Regions from separate parts of the Arthrobacter sp. LFS091 genome, predicted to be linked through region 2. Evidence: riboswitches for the same ligand, from Rfam matches in the RefSeq annotation. Region 2 holds a riboswitch; each other region holds the start of a gene.
What was found. Region 2 has a riboswitch for S-adenosylmethionine ahead of ACNQOP_RS11020 (aminotransferase class V-fold PLP-dependent enzyme). Riboswitches for the same ligand answer to the same signal wherever they lie in the genome.

Region 1 (3,248 bases), on a different contig from region 2:
TTGGAGATGTCGATGACTCCCAGGCCGTCCAGCAAAGCGAAGGCGGCCTCCTTCGCGGAACGTCCTGACGACGGGGACAACTCGAAAGTCAGCACTGTTCCGCCGGCCTTCATCTGCTTCGCTGCGAGCTCGTATTGCGGGTGCGATTTCAACAGCGGGTACTTGACCCAGCTGATGGCGGGCTGCTGTTCGAGCCATTCCGCGATCTTCAAAGCGGACGCTGAGCTGTGGCTCACGCGCAGTCCCATGGTCTCCAACCCCTTGGTCAGCACCCAGGCGTTGAACGCGGACAGCGAAGGTCCGGTGTGCCGCATGAGCTGCTTGACCGGGCCGTCGATGAACTCCTTGGTGCCCAGGATGGCGCCGCCAAGAACGCGGCCCTGGCCGTCGATGTGCTTGGTGCCGGAATACACGATCACGTCGGCGCCCAGCTCACCACAGCGCTGCAGCAGTGGAGTGGCAAAGACATTGTCGACGACGACGGTCGCGCCGGCGGCATGCGCCAGCTCGCTGACCGCCGCGATGTCGACGATCTCCTGCATGGGGTTGGACGGAGATTCGAAAAACACGGCCGTGGTGGGCTTGGACAAGGCTTCACGCCACTGGTCCAGGTCGGGTCCGTCAACGAATACTGTCTCCACGCCCCAGCGCGGAAGGATTTCGTTGAGGATCACGAAGCAGGACCCGAACAGGGAGCGGGCGGCGACTACGCGGTCCCCGGCAGCCAGCAGGGCACCCAAGGCGGTGAATACCGCAGACATGCCGGACGCCGTCGCAAAGCAAGCCTCGGTGCCTTCCAGCAGGCGGAGCCGTTCCTGGAAGGTGGCCACGGAGGGGTTACCGTAACGGGAGTAGACGAATCGTTCGTCCTCACCGGTGAAGGCACGTTCGGCAGCGGCAGCCGATTCGTAGACGAAGCCGGAGTTCAGGAAGACGGCCTCGGACGTTTCCTGGAAGTTGGTGCGGTCAAGACCGCCACGGACGGCCTGGGTATCAGGATTCCAGCCAGCGGCGTCGGGATTGAAAGTCACTTAGTCGGTCCCCAGGTTCGTTGGTAGGCCACGGTTTTTCCAGCCATTTACAGTGCGCTCGCCATAGCGGTCAGGTTCGCCTTCAAAGCCCTCAAGGACGTTGTACGCGGTGAAGCCTGCCTGGGTTGCGGCGATGGCTGCTGCGATTGAACGCTGGCCGGAGCGGCACAGGAAGACGAGCTCCACGCCGTCGTCTTCGGGCGCTTGCTGCCGCAGGTCCTCAATGAAGCGGGAGTTGGGGATGCCGCCGGCGAGGTTCCACTGGATGAACAGGGGATCGTTGTCCGTGGCTTTGGTGTCCGGGATACCGATGTGGGCCCATTCGCCCTCGGTACGGACATCCACCAGGATGGCACCTGCCTCAAGTTTGGCCCACGCGTCCTGCGGGGTCAGGTCGCCTGCGTAGCTCATGCGTGGCCCTCGAACGCTTCGTCGTCGTCATTTTCAAGCTGGTCGACGGCGTCGGCCACGGCGGCGTCTGCGTGGGCGATCGCTGCGGGAAGCACGATTGCCTGGGCGACGATGACGTCCGTGCCGTTAAAGGTGGCTGCCGGGCTGCCATGGAGCACATAGCCCTCGGCGAGTGCGGAGCTGATCCGCTCGCAGAAATCGCGGGTGTCCGGGCCTGTGATCAGGCGGTAGGAGAGTTTTTCTTCAGTGGGTTCAGGCATTGCTGGTGCTCCTCAGTCACGCTTGCAGTTCGAATTTGTCCGATACGCCGAGTAGTCACCTGAGGCACCCCGCCGGAGAGAGGGTTGCCGACCAGCAAGTCAGGGCTTCGCGCTGGTACTCATTACTCAAGAAAAACGTAGCATTCAGGGCGCCTGGGCTGCATGTGGCGGGGGTTTGCCCGCCGTCATGTTGCGTAACCGGAGGGTGCTGTGGCAAGGCCCATTTATGACGTCCCGGGAGCATAATTGACGCAGTACGTCCCCCTGTAACTTCGCAAGAAACCAGGTCGCGGTGAACGAACAGAGCAGTCCTACACTCAAGCCCATGCTGCATTTTGGATGGTTCGTGGGCCACGGATTCGGAGTTCAGGGTTGGGGGACGCCCGGCTACGGGCTGGGCTATGACTGGAAGAAGCCGGCCCTGTACCAAGAGGCCGTGCGCGCCTTTGAGCGATCCGGGCTCGACCTGTTCATCATCGAGGACTCACTTACCGTTCCAGATACATATGGCGGTACGGCCGAGGTGTCCTTGGCGCACGCATCCTTCGCGCCCAAGCACGACCCCCTCGCATTGGTTCCCTACCTGCTCTCCGCGACAGAGCACCTCGGGATCGTGCCCACGGTCAGCGCTTCCTTCTACCCGCCCTTCACTGCCGCCCGGCTGCTGGCCACCTTGCAGCACTTCTCAGAGGGGCAGCTTGGCTGGAACGTGGTGACTTCCGGCAGCGACCTCGCCGCGCAGAACTACGGGCTGGACCAGCAGATTGAACACGACCTGCGGTATGAGAAAGCGGAGGAATTCGTCGACGTCGTGAGGCGGCTTTGGCGGAGTTGGGAACCAGGCGCCGTGCTTGAGGACGTTTCCGCCGGGGTATTCGCAGACCACACCAAGGTTCACCCGATCAACCATGAAGGCGACTTCTTCAAGGTCCGGGGCCCGCTGAACACGGCGCCCCTGCCGGAGGAGCCCGTGTTGGTTCAGGCCGGGGCTTCACCCCGCGGCAAGGCCTTCGCTGGCGGGCATGCCGATGTAGCGATCGCCTTGGCACGAGGCGCAGACGGGATGAAGGCATACCGGGACTCCATCCGTGCCGAGGCTGCGAAGGCCGGCAGGAACCCCGATGACGTGAAGGTCCTGTTTGTCCTCAAGCCCACGGTGGTCGGTTCGGCTGCGGAAGCTGAGGAGCTGCGTGCCCAGCGGCGTGAGCTCACCCAACGGGACATCGACAGCCAGCTCAACTCCATCTCCTACCTTTCTGTCATCGACTTCAAGCAGTTCGACCTCGATGCCCCGTTGCCCGAGCTGACTACCAACAGCAACCAGGGCACCTTGGAGCACTTCGCCAAAGCAGCGCCGCCAGGTTCCACGCTTCGCCAGATCCTGCAGGCCCGTAGCGGCGGGGCAGGGGACTCGATCATCGGTACGGTGGGCGAAATCGCCGACTATCTCGAGGAGACCGGCTCCGCGGTGGGCGGCGACGGGTTCCTTTTCTCCGGCTTCGTGGATCCCGTGACGGTGCATGGAGTGCTGGACAAACTAACCCCT
Region 2 (3,248 bases):
GCTGCGCCTGCCGTGCCCGGAGTATTGGGTGCCCATTCAGGGTAGCTGCGGTGGTCGTTCGCGGGTACCCAGCGGCCTTCGTCCACTACGTAGTCCCAGCCAAGTCCGTTGCGCTTGAGTTCCTCGATGCCTGCCAGCAACCTGGTGGCGTCCTCCAACCGGGAGCCAACGCCGAAGCTTGCCCGCAGCGAACCTGACGGCAGTCCCAGGCGCTTGAGCAGCGGGTGGGCGCAGAACCGGCCATCCCGAAGGCCGACACCGTGTTCCGCCGCGAGGTAGGCGGCGACCAAACCGGCGTCGAAGCCTTCCACGGAGAAGTTGACCACACCAATGGTGTCTACGGAATCGCTGAAGATCTTGTGGACAGAGACGCCCTCAATCGCTTCCAGGCCTTCAACAAGATAGGAACGTATGGCCGCTTCATGGTCATGCCATTCCTGCTCATCCAGGCCGGCCAACACCTGGGTGGCGCGGGCCAGGGTTGCCGCTCCCAGAACGTTGGGAGAACCGCCCTCATGGCGGGCCGGGCCGGTAGCCCAGCTGACCGAATCCAACCGGGCTTCACGGACGGCTCCGCCGCCAGCCAGGTGGGGGACGCCGGCGTCGAGCCAGTCAGGGCGCCCCACCACCACTCCAGCGCCGAACGGAGCGTAGAGCTTGTGGCCGGAGAAGACCAGGTAGTCGATGTCCGCTTCTGCGATGTTGATGCGGCGGTGGGGTGCAAGTTGGGCGGCGTCCACCACGATCCGTGCGCCGAACCCGTGGGCAAGGGAAGCCAGTTCGGCGATGGGGAGGATTTCACCGGTGACGTTCGAAGCGCCTGTGACCGCCAGCAGGCTCACGCCGCCTTGGGCGAGTTCATCGCGGAGTTTATCCAACGTTGCGGCCAGGGTTGGTGCTGCAACGACGCTTCGGTGGGGCACACCCTGCCAAGGCAGCAGGTTGGCGTGGTGTTCGATGTCCAGGTACAGGACCTCGCCAGCGACCTGGCCATCAACCACGGGGAGGCATCCGGCCAGCAAGTTCAGGGAGTCAGTGGTGTTGCGGGTGAAAATCACGGAGTCATCAGCCCGGCCGCCCACGAATTCACGCACGATGTTCCGGGAATTTTCGTAGACAGAGGTGCTGATCTGCGAAGCAAAACCCGCACCGCGGTGAACGCTGGCGTAGTAAGGCAAAACCTCGTTGAGGTGCGCCGAGACGATGGTCAGGGCAGGTGCCGATGCGCCGTAGTCGAGGTTGGCATAACGGACATGGCCGCCTTGGATCAGGGGCGCCTGCAACTCCGCGCCCGTGACAGCGGCCAGCGGACGTGCAGCAGCAACCGGCACTGCGCTTGCCTCAGCAAACGACGGAATGGTGTTGGCGTTGAACGTAACGGTGCTCATGGGACCTCACTTAAGAGGGACCCCCGCATGGGGGATCCGCGCTTGCCGTATCCGTTCCGGACCGGCCGGGTCGTCACCCGGGGCACCCCACCGCGAATGGAGGGTTGCCGGCCAGCAAACCGGGGTTTAGCGCTGGCACTCGTGACCTGTAAAAAAGGTTAGGGCATACCCATCAGCCACTCCAAAGCCGGTGGACATTGTTAAGCGCATTGTTACGTGGAACGAAAAAGTCGTCATTGGGCGAAGATAAAACGGCGGACGGCCCCAAAAGGGGTCATCCGCCGTCGAAAATTTCGTGATGGTTCGATGCGGGCCGTTCCGCAACCGGAGCTAGAGGAGGTCGTCCAGCCCAGGGTTGAGGCGCTTGAGGACCTCCGAATGCAATATCGAGTTGGTGGCCAACGCGTTACCGCCGAACGGTCCGTCTTCGCCCTCCAGTGACGTGAAGCGTCCGCCGGCTTCCGTGACGATGGGCACCAAGGCAGCCATGTCGTAGAGATTCAGCTCAGGTTCGCAGGCGATATCCACGGCGCCTTCGGCGACCAGGCAATAGGACCAGAAATCCCCGTAGGCGCGAGTACGCCAGATGTCCTCTGTGAGTCCCATGAATTCGTCGAGGTTGCCGCGTTCCTTCCAGCCGGAAAGGCTCGAGTACGACATCGACGCGTCCGCCAACCGGGAGACGTTGGAAACCTTCAGGCGTGTGGCGGAGGCGAGCGAACGGCCCATGTAAGCGCCCATGTCTTTGGCTGCCCACCACCGCTTGCCCAGAGCCGGGGCGCTCACTACGCCAACAACCGGTTCGCCTTCATCGACCAGCGCAATCAACGTTGCCCATACGGGAACACCGCGAACAAAATTCTTGGTGCCATCGATGGGATCGATGATCCAACGACGCGAGCCGTGTCCGCTGCTGCCGAATTCCTCGCCCAAGACGGCGTCGCGGGGGCGGGAACGGGACAGCTGGCCGCGAATCGCTTCCTCCGCGGCCTTATCCGCATCTGTGACGGGTGTGAGGTCCGGCTTGGTTTCGATCTGCAGGTCCAGCGCTTTGAAGCGATCCATGGTCTGGGCATCTACTGAGTCTGCGAGGACGTGGGCGAGACGCAAGTCATCGTTGTAGGTGGAAACGGGATGGGTCATGCCACCAAACTATCCTGAATCACTGGCCGCAGTGGGGACGTGAAGCCGCCACGATCAGTTGACCGTGCCCAATTCCTTGGCCTCTTTCGCTTCGAGCCGGGGATCAGCCCCAAGCAAGCGACGCAGTGAGGCAAGGCGGGCGACGCCTGACGGTCCGGCATGGCCTTCGTTGACCCACGCATCCAGTCCGCAATTGATGGCGGTTGCGTCGTGTTTGCAGCCGCGTTCGCAGCCATCCGTGCCGGGCTCCAAGTCGGGGAAGGAGCGCAGGATCCGGTCCGGGTCCACATGGGCCAAACCGAAGGAGCGGATGCCGGGAGTATCGATGATCCAGCTTCCCGTGGGGGCGTCATCGAGTTTAAGGGCGAGGGCCGACGAGGAGGTGTGCCTGCCGCGGCCCGTCACCGCGTTTACGCCGCCAGTGGCGCGTTCGGCTCCCGTCAGGGCGTTGACCATGGTGGACTTGCCCACACCGGAGTGGCCGAGCATGACAGTTACTTTTCCGCCGAGGTGGGAGCGGAGCTGCGCGACGGCATACCGGTCGAGGCGGGCGGACAGGCCGTCGTCGGAACGCGCGTCAATGCCGCCGGCCCCTGAATCGGCGGTCCGGCTGATGATTACGGGGAAGTCCAGGCTGAGGTAGTTCGCCAGCAGTTCCGCCGGGTCCTTGACGTCCGCCTTGGTGATGAGCAGCAGCGGCTCGATTCCGGCGTCATA
Region 3 (3,248 bases), on a different contig from region 2:
TCACCTCGCCTCCGAAGAAGTCGAGGGGCTTTCCGGGCCGCCCCACGAGGCGGCACTCCCACGCGTTGACCTCATCCAGTGCTATGACGAGTACGTGATGGGGTACTCCCAGTCACGGCATTACCTCGGCGGAACGGCACCGTACCTTTCCACGGACAACAGCCCCCTGCACGTTGTGCTGGTGGACGGACGATTGGCAGGGTGGTGGCGGCACGGATTCATCAACGGCGTCTGCGAACTCGACATCAGGATGGACCGGCCCACGACGCCGGATGAAGACATCGCACTGGACGCCGAGGTGGCCCGCTATGGAAGTTTCCTGGGCCTCCCGACCAAAAGGGCATGAGACGTCAAGGCTAAGCTGGGAAGTCACTGCTTTAGGACTGGGAAAAGAAGGCCTGGTGGAGTTGCGCGGACAGTTGGCCGATTTCGGTCAGGAAGCCGTCGTGGCCAATGGGGGCTTCGATGACGTGGACCGGTACGTTCCCGGGAAGCCCGGCCGCCAATTCCCGCGATTGTGCGGGGAAGTAAAGCCTGTCACTGTCCACCGCCGCAACGAAGAACTGCGCAGTGGTCCGGGACAGTGCGTCTTGGAGTGAGCCACGCCCCCTGGTCACGTCGTGGGACATCAGGGCTTCGGTGATGGCAACGTAGCTGTTCGCGTCAAAGCGGCGGACAAGCTTGTTCCCTTGGTGGTCCAGGTAGCTCTCCACCTGGTATCGGCCCCGCTCCGCGAGGACGGCGGCAGCAAGCGGCGTTTCCTGGGGCTGCGGCTGACGTCCAAACCGGTAATCCAGTTCCAGGGCCGAGCGGTAGGTGATGTGCGCAATCCGGCGTGCCAACGCCAGGCCCTCTTCGGGGGCTGGGCCGCCGTAGTAGTCGCCGTTGTTGAAGTTCGGGTCCTGCCGGATGGCAAGGGTCTGGGCCTGCGCGAACGCAATCTGCTCGGCCGTGCTGTAGGCGCCGACCGAGATCACAGCGCACCGTTCAACCCGTTCGGGAAATGTCACGGCCCATTCCAGGGCCCTGGCACCTCCCATGGATCCGCCCAGTACGGCATGCCAGGCCTTGATCCCCAAGGTGTCCGCGAGTCGCGCTTCAGCCTCCGTGCTGTCGCGCAGCGTGATCAGGGGGAACCGGGATCCCCAGGGCTGGCCGTCCGGCGCTTCGGAGGACGGGCCCGTGCTTCCATAACAGCCGCCCACGATGTTGATGGAGACCACGAAGTACTTGGTGGTATCGATGGTGGCGCCAGGTCCGACGAGTTGTTCCCACCATCCTTCCTCGTCGGTTGCTCCGCGAGCCACATGCGTGCTGCCCGTGAGCGCATGCTCGATGAGCACGGCATTGGAGGCATCCGCATTGAGCCGGCCCCACGTTTCATAGGCCAGGACAACGTCCGGAAGGAAACCACCGGCCTCGAGCTCGAGCGAACCGATGCTGGCGTACTTAACCGTGCCGTCCGCTTCTTCGGCTGTGGGTATGGCTGTTGCAGTGATGGTCATTCCTTTGACACCTATCCTCGCGCTTGCCCGTCGCCTTGCGCGCGAACGGGCCAGGTCTTCACCCGGGGCACCCCACCGCGGAGGAGGGTTGCCGGCCAGCAAGCCGGGGCTACATGCTGGCACTCGTGACCTATAGAAAGAGTGTAGGAAAAACCGGGCCACTCTGGCGAAGAATGTGACAACACTGTGACGGTTTCGGGTCACATCGTTCGCGAATGGGCGCTGTGGAGCGCCGCCCTTCGAATATTCGACGGCGCGGGGCGGCGCTGCACAGAAGGTGTTCGTTACTGGATCAGGCGGGCCACTAAGCTCCCTTGGCCGCCCTGAAGCCTGCTTCGAGGTCGGCGATGATGTCGTCCACGTGCTCGATGCCAACAGACAGGCGCACCAGGCCTGGTTTGACGCCGGCGATCTCCTGCTGCTCTGCGGTCAACTGGCTGTGCGTGGTGGAGGCCGGGTGGATGACCAGCGAACGCACATCGCCGATGTTTGCCACGTGTGAGTGAAGCTCCAGCCCGTCCACGAAGCGCTTGCCGGCTTCGACGCCGCCCTTGATGTTGAACGCGACGATGGCGCCGGTGCCGTTGGGGCCATACTTCTTGCCGCGCTGGTACCACGGGCTGGACGGCAGACCCGCGTAGGCGACCGATTCGACGTCGTCGTGCGCTTCAAGCCACTCCGCCACTTTGGTGGCGTTGGCGACGTGGCGTTCCACGCGAAGGCTCAAGGTTTCCAGCCCCTGGGCGATCAGGAAGGCATTGAATGGCGCGACGGCGGAGCCCAGGTCCCGGAGCAACTGGACGCGGGCCTTGAGGATGTAGGAGAGGTTTGCGCCGAGCGCCCCGTCCTTGCCGAGGTCGCGGGCATAGACCAGGCCGTTGTAGCTGGGATCGGGGGTGTTGAAGCCCGGGAACCGCTCGGGGTCCTTGCCGAAGTCGAAGTTCCCCGAATCCACGATCACGCCGGCAATTGCCGAGCCGTGTCCGCCGAGGTATTTGGTGGCGGAGTGCACCACGATGTCGGCGCCCCATTCGATGGGACGGATCAGGTAGGGAGTGGACAGGGTGTTGTCGACAATGAGCGGCACCCCGGCCTGGTGCGCGACCCCTGCGATACCTTCGATGTCCAGGACGTCCTGGCGCGGATTGGACACCACTTCGCCGAAGAAGAGTTTGGTGTTCGGCTGCACGGCGTCACGCCACTGGTCCAGGTTGTCCGGGTCTGCGACGAAGGTAACCGAAATACCGAACTTCTTCAGGGTATGCGCGAGCAGGTTGTAGGTCCCGCCGTAGAGGCTGGGGCTGGCCACAACGTGGTCACCTGCCTCGGCGATGTTCAGGATGGCGAAGGTCTCCGCCGCTTGTCCGGAGCTGAGCAGGAGCGCGCCGAGGCCCCCTTCAAGGCTGGCGATCCGCTGTTCAACGGCATCCTGGGTGGGGTTTCCGATGCGGGTGTAGATCGGCGCGAGCTCGGCCAGTGCGAAGCGGTTGGCTGCGCTTTCGGCGCTGGGGAACACGAAGGACGTGGTCTGGTAGATCGGCAGCGAACGAGCACCGGTGGCAGCGTCGGGCTCTTGGCCTGCATGGATCTGGCGGGTTTCGAAAGACCATCCGTGGGACATGGAGTTCTCCTGTTCGTGGCACATGGTTTCAACGGAATTGATGGAGTGGTGTGAACTGGGGCCAGTCTAGGAACACCCTGCGGGCCTTGGACAGCTTTGTGACGCCGGTGGAATGATTCGGT

Region 1: another riboswitch for S-adenosylmethionine. It lies ahead of ACNQOP_RS13465 (DUF1737 domain-containing protein); the one in region 2 lies ahead of ACNQOP_RS11020 (aminotransferase class V-fold PLP-dependent enzyme).
Region 3: another riboswitch for S-adenosylmethionine. It lies ahead of metX (homoserine O-acetyltransferase MetX); the one in region 2 lies ahead of ACNQOP_RS11020 (aminotransferase class V-fold PLP-dependent enzyme).

What each region holds. Positions count from the first base shown of each region.
Region 1 is NZ_JBFPFP010000006.1:292,390-295,637, reverse strand. It holds gene ACNQOP_RS13475 (O-succinylhomoserine sulfhydrylase) at 1-1,031, opposite strand, end outside; gene ACNQOP_RS13470 (rhodanese-like domain-containing protein) at 1,032-1,442, opposite strand; gene ACNQOP_RS13465 (DUF1737 domain-containing protein) at 1,439-1,702, opposite strand; SAM riboswitch class IV at 1,716-1,829, opposite strand; gene ACNQOP_RS13460 (NtaA/DmoA family FMN-dependent monooxygenase) at 1,995-3,248, shown strand, end outside.
Region 2 is NZ_JBFPFP010000005.1:169,973-173,220, forward strand. It holds gene ACNQOP_RS11020 (aminotransferase class V-fold PLP-dependent enzyme) at 1-1,388, opposite strand, end outside; SAM riboswitch class IV at 1,422-1,535, opposite strand; gene hisN (histidinol-phosphatase) at 1,719-2,531, opposite strand; gene ACNQOP_RS11030 (ribosome small subunit-dependent GTPase A) at 2,586-3,248, opposite strand, start outside.
Region 3 is NZ_JBFPFP010000004.1:177,296-180,543, forward strand. It holds gene ACNQOP_RS09080 (winged helix DNA-binding domain-containing protein) at 1-346, shown strand, start outside; gene metX (homoserine O-acetyltransferase MetX) at 378-1,505, opposite strand; SAM riboswitch class IV at 1,520-1,636, opposite strand; gene ACNQOP_RS09090 (bifunctional o-acetylhomoserine/o-acetylserine sulfhydrylase) at 1,810-3,150, opposite strand.